Regions from separate parts of the Lactiplantibacillus brownii genome, predicted to be linked through region 2. Evidence: a T-box and tRNA genes for the amino acid it is inferred to sense, from the RefSeq annotation. Region 2 holds a T-box; the other holds one or more tRNA genes.
What was found. The T-box of region 2 lies ahead of tyrS (tyrosine--tRNA ligase). A T-box ahead of a tRNA ligase gene usually reads a tRNA of that ligase, here a tRNA-Tyr.
Positions count from the first base shown of each region.

Region 1: it encodes a tRNA-Tyr, which carries the amino acid that the T-box ahead of tyrS (tyrosine--tRNA ligase) is inferred to sense. The anticodon was not compared.

Region 1 is NZ_JAVCWF010000001.1:546,086-554,689, reverse strand. It holds gene RA086_RS02210 (WecB/TagA/CpsF family glycosyltransferase) at 94-831, shown strand; gene RA086_RS02205 (GntR family transcriptional regulator) at 883-1,584, opposite strand; gene nagA (N-acetylglucosamine-6-phosphate deacetylase) at 1,610-2,746, opposite strand; gene proC (pyrroline-5-carboxylate reductase) at 3,065-3,856, opposite strand; tRNA gene RA086_RS02190 (tRNA-Gln) at 4,171-4,242, opposite strand; tRNA gene RA086_RS02185 (tRNA-Tyr) at 4,252-4,334, opposite strand; gene RA086_RS02180 (metallophosphoesterase) at 4,403-5,290, opposite strand; gene RA086_RS02175 (peptide MFS transporter) at 5,301-6,773, opposite strand; tRNA gene RA086_RS02170 (tRNA-Thr) at 7,336-7,408, opposite strand; tRNA gene RA086_RS02165 (tRNA-Asn) at 7,454-7,526, opposite strand; rRNA gene rrf (5S ribosomal RNA) at 7,533-7,649, opposite strand; rRNA gene RA086_RS02155 (23S ribosomal RNA) at 7,722-8,604, opposite strand, start outside.
Region 2 is NZ_JAVCWF010000001.1:2,310,009-2,318,612, reverse strand. It holds gene RA086_RS10945 (NAD(P)H-binding protein) at 1-218, shown strand, start outside; gene RA086_RS10940 (C39 family peptidase) at 446-1,213, shown strand; gene RA086_RS10935 (GH25 family lysozyme) at 1,840-3,402, shown strand; gene RA086_RS10930 (hypothetical protein) at 3,417-3,851, shown strand; gene RA086_RS10925 (MarR family winged helix-turn-helix transcriptional regulator) at 3,985-4,425, opposite strand; gene RA086_RS10920 (MFS transporter) at 4,580-5,962, shown strand; T-box leader at 6,006-6,206, shown strand; gene tyrS (tyrosine--tRNA ligase) at 6,265-7,521, shown strand; gene RA086_RS10910 (ECF transporter S component) at 7,677-8,189, shown strand; gene RA086_RS10905 (helix-turn-helix domain-containing protein) at 8,430-8,604, shown strand, end outside.

The DNA of each region.
Region 1 (8,604 bases), 1.8 Mb from region 2:
TTTTTGAAAACTAATGAATGTAAGCACCTGAAAAAGTTGCAGAAATTCCTGAAATATCTATACTTTAATTAACATCAGAAAGTGAGGCTGCCTATGTCTGTCCCGTTTGACACGATTTCCATCCTAAACGTGCCCTTTATTAATACCACGAACCGGGCCTTTTTGACCCAGCTTGAACAAGATGTGTTAGCGCATCAAAATCGTTTTGTCGTCACCGCTAACCCTGAAATTTTAATGTATGCCCGTGAGCATCCCGACTATCAGCGTGTGTTGCACCAAGCGGACTACATCACACCTGATGGGATCGGTGTCATTCAGGGTGCGCAAATCTTAGGGACACCCCTCCCGGAACGGATCACCGGTTATGATACTTTGCTTAGCCTGCTGCAATGGGGCGCCAAACATCACCAACGACTCTTCCTACTTGGGGCCAAGCCAGCCGTTTTGAAACAAGTCGTCGCCACTTTAAAGGCTACGACACCCAACCTAGTCCTTGCGGGCGCACTAGATGGCTATTATGACAATGAAGCCGCCGTCGTGGACCAAATCGTGGCCGCTAAACCGGATATGATCTTTATTGCGACCGGCTTTCCGAAACAAGAATTCTTCATTGCCAAATACCGTCATCGCGTGGATGCCCTTTGGATGGGTGTTGGTGGAAGTTTTGACGTGCTAGCTGGCGCGGTTAAACGAGCGCCTAAATTCTGGCAAAAGCACCATATCGAATGGCTCTATCGTTTGATTCAAGAACCGAGCCGCTTCAAACGAATGTTAGTCCTACCACGGTATTTGCGCTTGGTTAAAAAAATTGCGCGCCAACAAAATAAATAGCGAAAAGCGATCCATCAGTTTTTGAAACTGGTGAATCGCTTTTTTACAAGCTTATTTTTCTAAATAGAATTCAAACCGATTCCCAACGTATTGGGTCCGCACATATTCGAACGGTTCACCCGTTTGCAGGTAAGAAATCTGCCGTAATCGTAATAACGCGTCACCACGACGGACGGACAGAAACTCCGCAATGCGTTCAGAAGCCGACATGGCCGAAACAGTTTGTTGGGCTTTACCCGGGACGAAGCCGGCTTTTTCTTCCAAAGTCCGATACAACGAACTAGTGACCTCATCCTTGGTAAATTGCTTAACCAAACGTTCTGGCACCGTCGCAACCTCAAAGCAAATTGGCAAATCATCACCATAGCGAATGCGTTCCATCCGTAACACTTGCTCATTCGGTTGTAACGCCAGCTTCTCACTTTCAGAAAGTGATGGACTCGTCACATGATACGAAATCGTCTTACTGGAAGGCACTTTACCCTGAGCCAGCATTAAATCAGTAAAGCTGGTCACACCAGACATCTTTTCCTGCACTTTTTGGTTCGCAACAAAGGTGCCAGCGCCGACTCGCCGCTCTAGTATCCCTTCATCAACCAACGTTTGAATCGCTTGGCGTAATGTCATTCGACTCACATCAAACTGAACAGCCAGCTCCCGTTCGGATGGAATACGGTCACCAACTGCCCAGCGACCGGCTTCAATGGCTTGTTTGATTTGGTTGTGAATTTGAATATAAATTGGCGAACTCATGGATCTCATCCCTTACTTCTATTATTTATTTAACTGCTTTTTTGCCGTAACTATAAGTTGCAACTAAGTCTTGGTTGGCATCCAAAACGTTGATATCAGCATCCTTGCCAGCTTCCAAAGTCCCTTTAGAAGTTAATTTGAATTCTCTAGCTTGGTTAACTGATGACATCTTAACTGCTTCGAAGATGCCACAACCGGTGAATTTTTGAATATTCTTAAAGGCATTGATATAAGTCAAAACGGAACCAGCTAAGTTGCCAGCTTCCAAACGTGCTTGGCCGTCTTTAACAATGACTTTTTGACCACCCAATTCACTAATCCCATCGGGTTCACCTTTGGCACGCATCGAGTCAGTGACCAATTCAATGCGATCAGCACCCTTTTGTTCATAAGCAAGATTGATCATGTCAGGAACGATATGGAAACCGTCACAAATCAATTCACAATACATGTTGTTTTCAAGCATGGCGTGCCCAGTCACACCGGGTTCGCGATGCTTAAATTCCCGTTGCGCATTGTATAAATGCGTCACATGAGTTGCTTTACTTGCTAATAATTGTTCACGAGTCGCATTACTGTGGCCAACTGAAGGCACGATGCCGTTTTCCAAACAATACTTTTCGAATTCACGTGAACCAGGATCTTCAGGAGCATACGTAATTAATTTAACGCGACCGCCAGATAATTTATTCCAGTTGTCTAGTAGTTCAACGTTGGGATTCTTAATATACTTTTCTGGTTGGGCACCCTTAAACGTTGCTGAAATGAATGGGCCTTCCAAATGGACCCCTTGAATCACTGGGTTTTCTTGGGCAGCCTTGTTAATACCGGCCATTGAATGATCCAGATTTTCGTTAGATTGGGTCATAGTGGTACAGAAATATGACGTAATCCCTTCACGGGCAACCATATCGTTGACCATTTCATTAATTTCAGCTGGATTCCCATCCATTGAATCAAAACTATAACCACCATGGCTATGCACATCGATGAAACCAGGTACAATTGTCTTGCCACTGACAAATTCAATATCATCGTCAGGTTGGGCAACATACTCGTCCATTGGCCCGACCGCTTCAATTTCCTTACCGAAACGAATGTAGCCGTCATCAATCTTTTCTAGACCAGTATAAATGATGGCATGTTTTAAAACTTTGCTCATGAACAATTCCTCCTTGGATTTACTGGTTTCATTATAATCGGTATAGACCAAATATGCAACCACAAAGAGTGTGAAGAATGCTGGGGTGCTGGTGAGCGTTATCATGGTTAAGTGATCACTTGGCGTTTTTCCGAATGGTGACCAAGTGTCGCTAAGCGCAAGGCCTTGGTTTGTTGAGCACGTTTCAATAAGAGTGTGAAGAGTGCCGGGTGCTGGCGAGCATTATCGTGGTTAAGTCATCACTTGGTGTTTTCCCGAGTGATTGCTCAACCGGGATAAGCGGAACCCGCAGGCATTCTGAGCACGTTTCGATAAAACTTAGTCCCCAAGTTCCTTAGCGATTGTCGCGTCGATGCCCTTGACGACGGCAGTCATAAAGCCGGCTTCTTCCATGGCTAGTAGCCCGGCAACCGTGGTCCCACCTGGCGAAGAAACTTGATCAATTAAGTCAAACGGAATTTTGTCTGAAGCCAAAACCATTTTGGCACTGCCTAACGTGGCTTGTGCCGCAATCTTGGTCGCTGTCGCCTTGTCCAAACCATGTTTGACCCCAGCGCGCGCCATGGCATCAATGAAAAAGTAAACGTAAGCAGGCGAACTCCCGGCGAGTGCTGAAAACGTACTAAAATGCTTTTCAGAAATTTCACTAGTCTCGCCAATGGCGTTAAATAACGCTTGGCCCGCTGCATATTGAGCTTCAGTTAAACTGGCATTTCCTACTAATGCGGTCATCCCAGCACCAATCGCAACATTCACATTTGGCATAATCCGTAAGATGGGGAGATTCCCAACCGCAGCTTGATAGTCAGCTAGTTCAATTCCGGAAACCATCGTGATAACCCATTTTCCAGCCGTAATCGCTGGTTTAACGCTCTCAAGTACTTCTAAGGTAATATCAGGCTTGATTGCTAGTACAATCACGTCAGCCGCCTTCACGACCGCCAGATTCGACTCAACTGCATGCAACCCATTCGCTTTTGCATAAGGTTCATAGCTGGCAGCATGGGCACTGTGAATATATAAATCGTCTGGGGCAACCGCTTTGGTCTTTAGCCAGCCATCAATAATGGCGCGGCCCATATTGCCAGCACCGATAAATCCAATTTTCATCCGTCAAAACTCCCTCTATTCATTGATCGTTACTTTGCTAGTAACCTGATTCATTTTTCTCAAAAACTCACTAGGCCAATTGTACTATACCAGTCCCCGATTGGGCTAATAATTAACGCTAACAACTAAACCAATTTATACTTAACGATCGACGGCCCCAGTTTCCAGCCGCAACTCACAGTGGCTGCTCAGATTACCGTGCCTGAACCGTTCACTAATTAGGCAGAACCATAACCTTACAATCAAATTAATATAAATTCACAAATAACGTATGAAGACACAAAAAAACAGCCACCGTAGTGACTGTTCGGTAGTTGGGCTAGCTGGGTTCGAACCAGCGCATGACAGGATCAAAACCTGTTGCCTTACCACTTGGCTATAGCCCAATGATAAAATGGAGGGGAGTGGATTCGAACCACCGAACCCGAAGGAGCGGATTTACAGTCCGCCGCGTTTAGCCAGACTTCGCTACCCCTCCGTGAATCATTCAACTATATTAGAATACAAAACTTTGAATAAAAAATCAAGCCATTTTGCAAAGTTTTTTTATTTTTCAGCTAAATCTAATATTTCAAGGTCTCGTTGCCACTCCGCCATGAAGGTCGACTCTTGCCACTCGTTGAGTCGTGGGCGGCCATAGCCAACTGCCTGATCATAATAGATCGTTTGCGCAAACTGCCTTGGTTGTGGATGAATGTGTAAATGACCAAACAGGACATGCGAAACCTGATATTGTTCAACTAACGTCCCCAGGCGTGGCGTGCCCATTAAAGCGTTGGCCATATTCCAAAAACGATTGTCCGCCGTAAAACGTAAATAGTCAATTTTGGGGACAAAATGGGTCATGAAAATCACCCGCTTGTGTTCAGCCTTAGCCAACGCGAGCTGGGCATCAACTTGATTGAGCATTAGGGTTGCTCGTTCAGGATCATTCATCGGCTGCTGAATAGCACGATCAATCCAATAAGCATGCTTCCACATTTCAAAGTCAGCGACAGTCGCCCCGGGAATTTGCTGAGCAAAGCCATAGTCGTACCAGCCATTGTGCCCAATTAACCGCCAGTCGCTGTGCGGCAGGTCCACATAACGATTATGTAAGTAGCCTGCAAATTGCCCTGTCTCGAGCTCATCAAACGAAATGCCATGAACCATGTCATGATTACCCGCAATCCAGTAAACGTGCGTTTGAGTGCCCAGTAACGCCTGTAGATCGACGACAAACTGCTGGCTTCGTTGAAAGTCGTTAAACAAGTCGCCCGCAATCAGGTAGAATTGCACGCCGTGAGCTAACAATATTTCAGCCTGCACAGCCATTGTCGCCTGTACGTCAACTTTATTCACATCAAAATGATTATCACTGGAAAAAGCAACTCGTATCACACTGTTCACTCCAAACAAAAAAGATATGCTATCACTAAGATAACATACCTTCATTAAAACACGTTTATCTAACGCCCTGCATCGCTTTTTTAATCATTGGTACCATCATAAAGAGAATAATCCCTAAGACGACACTAACGATCCCGATAGTCGCAAAATATGGAACTTCGGTCTTGGTTGAATAAAAACGAACAATCTGCGCATTTAACGCACTCCCGGCCGCATCGGTCAGGAACCACATACTCATCATTTGAGAAGCAAAGGCTTTAGGCGCAAGTTTAGTCGTGACTGACAACCCAATTGGTGAAATCAACATTTCAGCAATTTCTACAACTGCCCAGCTACCGACTAACCACAATGGGCTAACCTTACCAGCGGTCCCAAAGAAGAACCCTGGCATTGCCATAATCAAGTAAGAAATCCCAGCGAAGACTAGTCCAGCAGAAAATTTAGCTGGTGAACTAGGTTGCTTTTTACCCCATTTCGTCCATAACCAAACGAATGGTGTGGTATAAAGCATAATAAACAGTGGGTTCAAAATTTGAAAATCAGAAGCTGCTAAAGTCCGGCCTAAGATGTGTAAACTCGTCCGATCAGCGGCAAATAAGGCCAAAACAGCGGAACCTTGTTCTTCAATTGCCCAGAACAGTGCTGCGGCAATAAATAATGGAATATAAGCACGGACACGTGACCGTTCTTTAGCGTTAGTTTTCTCCGAAGTTAACATCAAAACAAAGTAAACAATTGGTGTCAAAATAACCAGAATACTAATCAATGAAATCACATTATTCAAGTTCAAAGCATTCATTAAGTTCATTAAGAGCAAGACTAAGCCCAAACCAACGATACCGATAAGAACGCGGCGGATCACTTTACTCAAATCACCGGGTTCCAATGGATCAGTTGGATATAAACTAGCCGTGCTTAAGTTCTTCTTACCATCAAAGTAATATTGTAATAAACCAAAGAACATTCCGATTGCGGCAAGTGAAAAACCAACGTGGAAGTTAAAGTTCAGGCCAATACGACCAACTAAGACTGGCGCAACAAGTGACCCAAGGTTTATCCCGAACACGAAGATACTGAAACCAGCATCCCGTCGTGTGTCTTCGGCAGTATATAACTGACCAACCATATCCGAAACATTAGGCTTTAATAACCCAGTCCCAATAACAATCAGTGCAATTGAAACAAATAACGTACTAACACCGGCTGGAATCGATAAGACAATGTGGCCCAACATAATGAAGACCCCACCAATAAAGACCGTCTTACGACTTCCCCAGACCCGGTCAGATAAAAACCCACCCAGAACACTGGAAACGTAAACTAAAGCTGAGTAGATCGACATAATCGATGCCGCGGTACCTTGATCAAATCCAAGGCCACCCTTTGCCACACTGTAGTACATATAAAAGATCAGCAGCGCGCGCATCCCATAGTAACTGAATCGTTCCCACATTTCTGTGAAGAACAACGTCCGCAAGCCGCGTGGTTGGCCAAAGAACGACCGATCCAGTTTTTGCTCATTATCCAATTAAATTTCCTCCAAACTTCCTCAAGCAGATTGAACTTCGTTTAAAAGTAACAAATTTCGTTTCTTAATTAAACATAATAACTATTATACTAGCGTTAATCTTATTCAACAACGACTTTAACTAATTTCTAATTTATAACACATTAATGAAAGCTTTTCTCATAATAATGTGATAAACAAAAAGCCCGTCAAATTACCGAAATACAGTCTCTTAGGCAATTGTGCGGACTTACATTAATTATTTAATAACATTGATTTCTAATTTTATAAATTAGTAGTCAACTGTAATTTAGGGTCAATGAAGGCTATCATACTGTCAAAATCTAATTAAACAAATCTAGTTGTGGCTCTGATTGATCAAGAACCAGACCGATTTCAACGTTTAAATTGAACCCGTGTCACTATCGAAGCATCGGAAATTTGTTTGCCGAACGAACGCAACCATGCGCGTCACACGACATCAGTACAATCTAAAAAAGGATGACCACCATTGACTGATGATCACCCTCACAATTGAATTCGTGTAAGAAAAAAGACGAGAACCACGTCTCGTCTCAACAAGTGCCGGCTACCAGAGTCGAACTGATGACCCTCGGTTTACGATACCGATGCTCTACCAACTGAGCTAAGCCGGCATGATATAAAAAAGATGTCAACACCGTGGGGGCTAACATCTGTCACTCCGACAGGCGGGCTCGAACCGTCGACATCTTGATTAACAGTCAAGCGCTCTACCAACTGAGCTATGTCGGAATATTCGCATGGCAACGTCCTACCCTCGCAGGGAGCGATCCCCCAACTACTCTCGGCGCTAAGAAGCTTAACTTCTGTGTTCGACATGGGAACAGGTGTATCCTTCTTGCCATCGTCGCCACACTATTGAGAACTTGTGCCCTCAAAACTAGCTAATATCAAATAATTTCTCCTATGAACCTGAACACCAATTGCTTGGTTAAGTCCTCGACCGATTAGTATTAGTCCGCTTCACACGTCACCGTGCTGCCACTTCTAACCTATCTACCTGATCATCTTTCAGGGGTCTTACTTCCATATAGGAATGGGAAATCTCATCTCGAGGTCTGTTTCACACTTAGATGCTTTCAGCGTTTATCAGATCCATACGTAGCTACCCAGCGATGCGCCTGGCGGCACAACTGGTACACCAGAGGTATGTCCATCCCGGTCCTCTCGTACTAAGGACAGCTCCTCTCAAATTTCCTACGCCCGCGACGGATAGGGACCGAACTGTCTCACGACGTTCTGAACCCAGCTCGCGTACCGCTTTAATGGGCGAACAGCCCAACCCTTGGGACCGACTACAGCCCCAGGATGCGATGAGCCGACATCGAGGTGCCAAACCTCCCCGTCGATGTGGACTCTTGGGGGAGATAAGCCTGTTATCCCCAGGGTAGCTTTTATCCGTTGAGCGATGGCCCTTCCATACGGTACCACCGGATCACTAAGCCCGACTTTCGTCCCTGCTCGACCTGTCTGTCTCGCAGTCAAGCTCCCTTGTGCCTTTACACTCTGCGAATGATTTCCAACCATTCTGAGGGAACCTTTGGGCGCCTCCGTTACTTTTTAGGAGGCGACCGCCCCAGTCAAACTGCCCACCTGACACTGTCTCCCGCCACGATTAGTGGCGCGGGTTAGAGTGGTCATACAGCGAGGGTAGTATCCCACCAACGCCTCCACCGAAACTAGCGTTCCGGTTTCTATGGCTCCTACCTATCCTGTACAAGCTGTACAAACACTCAATATCAAGCTACAGTAAAGCTCCATGGGGTCTTTCCGTCCTGTCGCGGGTAGTCCGCATCTTCACGGACAATAT
Region 2 (8,604 bases):
GTCGTCAACGCCAACAATTAGCGGCCATTCGAACAGTGGAACACTTGTTACGTCGTAGTCAGCTAAACTTTACCTTGATTCAAGGAACGACTGCGGCTGACACGACGCTCTATAATCAAATGCTAAGCCAAACCTGGACCACGGCAGTACCAGCTCGACGGTCTTTGGCGGTAACTGATTATTTGACTGCTGATTTAGCCCTCCCGTTTTCAGCTTAGTATAATATAAATAACTAATGCACGTTATTAGTTGATGGTGTTAATCTTCATAAAAGTAATTATAGTTTAAGTTCGGCAGGATTACTAATTTAGCCCAGTTTAACGATTAGATCGCGGTTAATTTTTTCGCTGTTATTATTAATTGTTTGATGTTATTATTACTGGTAATGAATTAGAACAGTTTATATGGTAATCAATCAGTTAATTAGGAGATAGGGGTTAGCACCATGCCAAAACACATTCAGCGACGGCGCATATGGCCGACTGTTATCGTGACACTATTAGTTCTAGGAATTGGTGGCTTTTCGGCGGTACAGGTTTCGGATTGGAGCGAAGCATCGTTCAAAACCAAGCAACCAAAGACGAGTCAAACCGCAACTAAACCACAGCCCAAAGTTGTGAATCAGGTCAAGTTGTCAGTGCCATTAGTCGAGCAAATGACGGAACCAAAATTATATAACGGTTGCGAAGTGACGTCGTTAACGATGATGTTAAATTATTATCACATCAATGTCACGAAGAACCAACTGGCAACTAAATTAACTAGTGTACCGTTGGATTATGATAACGGTGAGCACGGCAATCCAAACGTGGGTTTTGTCGGCGATGTGACTGGTGCCAATCCCGGTTTAGGGGTTTATCATGGCCCAATCGTGAAATTAGCTAAGACTCAAACCAGTCAAGTTAAAGATTTAACCGGGTCCAGTTTTGACCAAGTGATTGCTCAATTGGAATTAGGTCGCCCTGTGTGGACGATCACAACGGGAACTTTTGCTCCCGTTAGCACGATGAAAACTTGGCAGACACCACAAGGGTCGGTCAAGGTGACTTATGACATGCATAGTGTGGTCATCGTTGGGTTTGATCGGGCTAAAAAAGTCGTTTACATCAACAATCCTTATGGCTATAAGCAACAAGCCGTTAATTGGTCTGATTTTGAAGGGGCCTACAATCAAATGGGTAAACAAGCGGTTGTTTTAACTTTAAACCATTAGCCGTTTTGTTCCACGTTTCGGTTGTAAATATGAAAAACATCAAGATGAGTTTGGGACTATTTCCAAGCTCTTTTTTTGTTGTGCCAGATCGTTATTGTGAGTCAAGTTGGTCTGGCATGATGCTAAAAGTGGTGAGCCACGGAGATGGGCAAGCCATAGCATGGTTTAAAATATGAGCGTTATGGGGCATTACGCTATCGTTTTTGGGCCTGATTTTTAGGGGTGTTGTGGGGCTAAAATAATAGGTTAGTTAACGATCCAAGTGCAAACATACGACAAACGATTTGGCAGAACCCCAGTAACTCCGGGGTTAGCGGTAACTGTTAAAAATCTGTAACAAAATTGAAATCGGAATGACGCGTTTTCTAAAGAAAAAGGGCTTATGATGAAAGTGATGGTCGAGTAGGATTGTACTTGAGCCATCCGAAGGTATCGTATGTTTCGAATAATTGATTAATTGCTCGTCTCCGTTGGTCACCACGTTCCAGCATCATTCCAGGCTAACCGGAGCGGCAACTTAATTAAACAAGGTAGCTGCGATGCAGTACAAGCTGATGCAATCTGCTTGACCAAGTCATTATGATAAGACAGGTTTGGTGAAGTCAGACATAGGAGAGGACCATTGCATGAAGCATTCAGCATGGGGATTGAAATTGCTGATGGGATTTATCGCAATGCTTTGCTTAGCGGTGCCATTGCACGCGCAAGCGGAAGCATTAGCGATCCCGGATATTTCGGAGTGGCAAGGCAGATTAACCGCCACACAGGTTGAAGCAATGAAGCCACGCGTTTCATTTGTGATCAATCGGCGCCAGTATGGATCAAATTATATTGATAAAGATGCCGCAAATAATACGGCGCTATATGTTAAGTATGGTATTCCATTTGGGGAGTATGATTTTTCGTTATTTACAAATGCAGCTAGTGCTCGCGAGGAAGCACGACTATTTTATGCGCGATCAAATAAGCAGGCCCGGTTTTACGTGTTGGACTTTGAAGTTGATACGGTGACTTCCGGCACGACCAATGCGGCGGTCGCTGCTTGGGTGCAACAGATGCGCGCTTTAACGCATAAAAAACTGATTTTCTACTCGTATCAATCGTTTGCGACGACTTACGCTAGTTCATCACGGTTCTTATTTGATGCGCAGTGGATCGCCGACGCAACAGCCACGCCACCAAGAATACCTTATGATTTATGGCAATATACAGACCACTTTTATATGGCCGGTCTCAATGAGTACGTGGATAATAGTCGCGTCGCCACTTGGGTTCATCCGGTCAGTTGGTGGCTGGCAACCGGTCAACCCGCACCTGCAAGTGTGAGTCAGCCGAAACGGCCGGTAGCCGTCAAAAAGCCAGTACCAGCGAAAAAAGTCGCGGTCGTTAAGCAGCCCCAACCAGCCGTTAAAAAGAAACCAGTCGCTAAAAAGGCTGTGCCGGTCAAAAAGAAACCGGTCACTAAAAAAGTTAGTGTGGTCAGAAAAACGACTCCGCCAGTTAAGCGGGTCGTGGCTAAACCTGTGACTCAAAACGTGAAGCGCCAGCCAATCAGATGGGTCACTAGCGATTATCAAGTAGGGCAAGTTGTGGCCCTATCGTCGACGGCTAGGACCTATTATGGTAACCGAACTAAAATCCGACCTAGTGCAAAATACCGTTTGTTACGGGTGACGGCGGTTAAATCAATAAAAGCTGACCGTTCACGCCAAGCCATTTACTTGGCAACGTTACATCAGTGGGTTTTATCGCAAGATGTGACTGGCTACTGGGCTGGTCAACATGGCGCCTATACGGCAACTCGATCGTTGCAATTTTATCGCGACAGCCATTTACGGCGAGCAACGGGTCGGCGTTTAGTAGCTGGCAAGCAAATTAATGCTAGACTGATAACTGTGGGTGCAACAACTGTTTTGAAAACCAGCGCGGGTTATTTGACTGCCAATGTGACTGCGGTGACACCAGCTTATTATGAACGGATGCCTGCACAACGATGGGTTCGGGCTAAAGTTGGCCTACAACAGTATAGTTACTCGACATTTACAAGACATGATTTAAGCCGCACTCGAATCCGTCGAAATAGTCGGATTCCGGTGAAAAGATTAGGTGAACGTGCCGATGGGTCGCGGTACTTTGTCACGCCAAATGGGCGCTATATTACGGCGGATAAACAATCAGTGACAGTTTAGGAAGGACAACTTTTATGGATTTTAAACGGCAGATTAAGTTAGGGATTTTCGTTACAACGGGGCTCATTGTTTTAGGCTTATTGATCACACCTTCAGTTAATCAACTCTTCCACATGGCAGTGGGGGATGTGAGTGTTGTCAAGACAACGAAGACTGCCCTGACTGTTAGCGCCACCAGTCAAAAAGCAAAATTGGCGAGTTCTGTGACGCGTCGAATCAAAGCGACGACTAGCAAGTCGACCACGGCAACTAATTTGCCAAAGCAGACAAGGCAGAAAAAGGCACTAGCTTTCGCTGATCATGTCCAACCAGCTGCCCAAAAGGTCGAGCCAAGGCCAAAAAATGTTGGTGCTCGGATGACCAGTCCAATGAAGTGGCAACAGCCCGCGCCTAAAGTACCGCAGCCAACGCGGCCAGCGGCTGATTTTGCCGTTATTGCTAAAAATTAATTTTGAATTTAGCACCATCAAGACTGGCAAAAATTGTATTGAGTGCTGTCTTATGATGCGAATAGACCAGTGACGACTCAGGACTGATTTGAGCCGTTACTGGTCTATTTTTATAAGCTTTATAGGCTGTATATTAAGGTTCTGGGGTGTTTTCCGCCGTAAAGGCCGTGCTAATTTGCGTTAAACTATCGTAAGTTAATGACGTATTGGTCGTTAACAGGGTTTGAATGCGGCGCTCACTGGTCTCAAAGAAAGCTTCAATCTGGGTAGCGAGTTGTCGTGCTTGGGGCGTCAATAATAGTTGCTTATAGCGGGCATCGGTCGGCGCTGGGACTCGTACGAGTAATTGTTTACGAACCATGGTTGAGACCAGACTAGAGGCGGTTGCTTTACGGATATTAAATTCATGTTCAAGATCACGCTGAAAAATGGTCTGGGTGGCTTCATGATCGGCAATGTAATTAATCGTGCTGATTTGCACTCCGGTTAAACCGAGCTGCTTGGCGTAGTGATCTGAATCTCGTGCTAACGCATTATTGGCTTTTTTAATGGCGATTCCAAGTGAATTTTTCATAGCTTCTCCTAAAATAGTTCGTAATCTTACTAGTTGGCATTGTATGGGCATAACAAGTGAAAGTCAAGTGTTAATAAGGACTAGCATTTCTAATGAATTGTGTTAAACTAATTAATTAGTTCGAATACGAACTAATTATAAAGGAGGCTGTTTTGTGACTAAAAAAGTCGATTTAAAATTAATCTTGGCGGTAGTGGCGGCTGGGCTACTGTCGTTTTGTGGCGTTATCGTTGAAACGGCGATGAATATCACTTTTCCAGTCTTAATGCGCCAATTTAACCTCAACGCGGCGACTGTTCAATGGTTGACAACGGCCTACTTGTTAGTCGTGTCGATTATTGTGCCCATTTCATCCTTCTTAAAACGCCGCTTCCGGACTAAAACGTTATTTGTGACGGCAAATTTGCTATTTATGACGGGATTATTGATTGATGCGTGCGCCGGTAGCTTTGCGATGCTAGTACTGGGTCGAATTGTACAGGGGCTAGGGACCGGGATTGCATTGCCATTAATGTTTAATATCATCTTAGAGGGCGTTCCGGACAATCAAAAGGGAACTTTAATGGGTATTGGAACGTTAATTACGGCGATTGCGCCTGCATTAGGCCCCACCTTTGGGGGACTTGTGGTCAGTAGTCTTGGCTGGCATTGGATTTTCATTTTACTCCTACCACTATTATTGCTATCGCTAGGATTGGGATTGTTTGCCATTCGACAAATGACACCCACCACTACGGCCAGTTTTGATGTGATCGCATGGCTGATGGTCATGGTGATTTTTGTCGGTTTTACCTTTGCCTTCAATCGCTTGCCAAACATTGCGACTAGACCGGGCGAGGTGTTGAGTTTATTGGCGGTGGGATTAGTTGGCTTGTTGGGGTTTGTTTACCGGACGCAGCGATCGTCTCAACCGTTGATCAAGCTAGCGGTTTTTAAAGTCTCATCGTTTGACTGGCATTTGTTGGGATTCTTCTTAGTCCAAATTAATGCGTTAGGCTTAGCGTTTATTTTGCCAAACTATATTCAAATCGTCACTGGGAAGAGTGCCTTACTGGCGGGATTGTTTGTCTTGCCTGGCGCTGCGGTGGGGGCAGCTTTTGCGCCGTTGGGTGGTCGTATCTTGGATCACTTTGGTGCGGCCAAACCAATATTAACTGGAGCCATTGTTTTGGCTGTGGCGATTGCCGGTTTCACCCTATTAGGGATGCACTTAACAGGGGGCTTGATTTTAGGACTTTATATTGTGTTAATGGTTGGCATGGGGTTAACGATGGGCAACACGATGACAAGTGGGTTGAGCCAATTGTCGCCAAGCCAACAAGCGGATGGTAATGCGGTTTTTAATACGCTCCAACAATTTGCTGGTGCAACGGGGACGGCGGTCGTTTCAGCCTTGATCACGTTAGTACAAGCTCAGGCCAGCGGTTCATTGGCACACCGGACAGCTTTAGGGTCAACCGTGGCATTCATCCTGTTGTTTGTCTTGATTTTAAGCAATCTCTTGGTCTTAACTTTAGCGATGCGGACGCGGAAATAAGATTGACATTTGTCAATTGAGTGCTTATGATATGAGATAACAATTAAAAGTGGTGATCTTTAATTAGTAGTGATTGATCCAACAGTTAAGCGACTCGGTGGTTGGTGCGAACCGAGCTGTGATCAATGATGAATTACATAAAGTGAACTGCCATTCGGCCGGATTATTTCGTTATCAATAAATGAGAGATCATTCTTTTTAGAGTGGTAACTTGGGTGGTAACGCGGAAAAACTCGTCCCTGTTTAATAGCAGGGGTGAGTTTTTTTATTTTACTCCGGACCTTAACTTAGGAGGATTATAGATGAACATTATTAATGATTTAAAGTGGCGCGGCGCCATCAATCAGCAGACGGATGAAGCCGGTCTAAAGGAATTGACTGAGAACCAATCAGTGTCATTATACTGTGGGATTGATCCAACCGGTGATAGTATGCATATCGGCCATTTGATTCCCTTTATGATTTTGAAGCGTTTCCAACTTGCTGGACACCATCCATACGTGGTAGTTGGTGGTGGGACTGGTGCTATCGGTGATCCTTCTGGTAAGAATTCAGAACGGGTCTTACAGACGATGGACCAAGTTAAACACAATGAAGACGGGCTGAACGCGCAGATGCACAAGTTGTTTGGCTCAGACGAGAATTTTTCAATCGTCAATAACTACGACTGGTTGTCAAAACTTTCGCTATTAGACTTTTTGCGTGATTATGGTAAGTTGTTTAGCGTGAATACCATGTTAAATAAAGAAGTTGTGGCAAGTCGTTTGGAAGTCGGTATTTCATACACGGAATTCACTTACCAAATTCTACAATCTGTGGACTTCTTACATCTATACCGTGCCGAACATGTCCAATTACAAATTGGTGGCGCCGATCAATGGGGCAACATTACGGCCGGGACTGATTTGATTCACCGGTTGGAAGGCAATGAAGCTAAAGCATACGGCTTAACGATTCCATTATTGTTGAAAGCTGATGGGACGAAGTTTGGTAAGACGGCGGGTGGTGCAGTTTGGTTGAACCCTGAAAAGACGTCACCATACGAATTCTACCAATTCTGGATTAATCAAGATGATCGTGACGTCGTCAAATACTTGAAATACTTCACCTTCTTGAGTCATGAAGAAATCGATGCTTTGGCGGAGACCGTGAAGACGGCGCCAGAAAAACGTGAAGCGCAACGTCGATTAGCGGAAGAAGTCACAGAATTTGTCCATGGCAAAGCAGCCGTCGTTGAAGCTGAAAACATCACCAAAGCATTGTTCACTGGTGAAGTGCAAAAGCTATCTGCCGATGAAATTGAACAAGGTTTCAAAGGGGTCCCTTCAGCGGATGTCACTGCCGAAAAGCAAAATATCGTCCTTTGGTTAGTAGACGCGACTAAGTTTGAAAGCTCTCGTCGCCAAGCACGTGAAGATATTAAAAATGGTGCTATTCGCATCAATGGTGAGAAAATTACGGATGTTGATGCTGAGATTGATCCTAGCACTGCCTTCGATGGTAAGTTTGTCATCGTGCGTCGTGGTAAGAAACGTTACTTCTTAGCACGCGTTAACTAATTAGCTTAATAATGAACTGGCATGCGGAGACGTGTGTCAGTTTTTTTGCGATTAAAGTAGTGGGTGTTTTCATGAAAATAGTGTAAAATTTAAAGTGACATCAACAGGTTTGATGTTGTTAGGTCTTCAGAAAATAGGGGAGTAGTGATCAACAAATGGCAGGTAAACAATCAACACAGTTTTCAACCCGGATGGTCGCAGCTTTGGGGCTATTGATTGCGGTCGATGTGGCACTTTCAATGTTTGTACATATCCCAGTACCAATGACTCATGGGTACGTCAATCTTTGTGATGCTGGTATTTTTATTGCCGCTTTATTATTTGGCCGACGTGGTGGGGCTATCGTCGGCGGTGCCAGTGGCTTTTTGCTGGACATGATTTTGGGATATTCACAGTACATGGTCTTTTCGTTAATTGTCCATGGTTTGGAAGGCTTTTTGGTTGGTCAGTTTGGGGCCAATAAGTCTAAACGCCAACAACTCGTTGCCTTAGCAATTGGCAGTCTTGTGATGGTGGCAGGCTATTTTGCCTCTGATTCCATATTATATACGGTTCCGACTGGCTTAATCGGTGTGCCGATGAATGCCGTTCAAGCTGTACTGGGTGCGGTAATTGCTTTTCCAATCGTTGTGCAATTAAAAGATCGTGTTAAGGCGCGCTTCAGTTAAGGAATTATTTCGATTTTGATTATCGCGAGAGTGGGACAAAAGGCGGTTTGCTACCGAGCATAGCCTAGAAAGTCGAATGATTGGCATTTTCAATCGTTCGACTTTCGTAGCTCGGTTGCATCAAAGCCTTTTGTCCCACGTTTCGGCTATAAATATTAGGAATACCAACAAGAGTCTGGGGTTTTTGAAGTGCCCTACAATTGTTAGACAGATGAGTCTAACGATTGTGGGGTTTTTATTATGACTAAATATAGCAGTAAATTTAAAGCTAAGGTGGTTCATGAATATTTGGATGGGGGGATTGGATTAAATGAATTACAACAAAAGTATCAGATTGCCCGGCATAGTACTGTTTCTTCATGGGTAAAACGTGCTCAAGTTCATGGTATGAGTTCACTAAAAGTAAGTCATCATC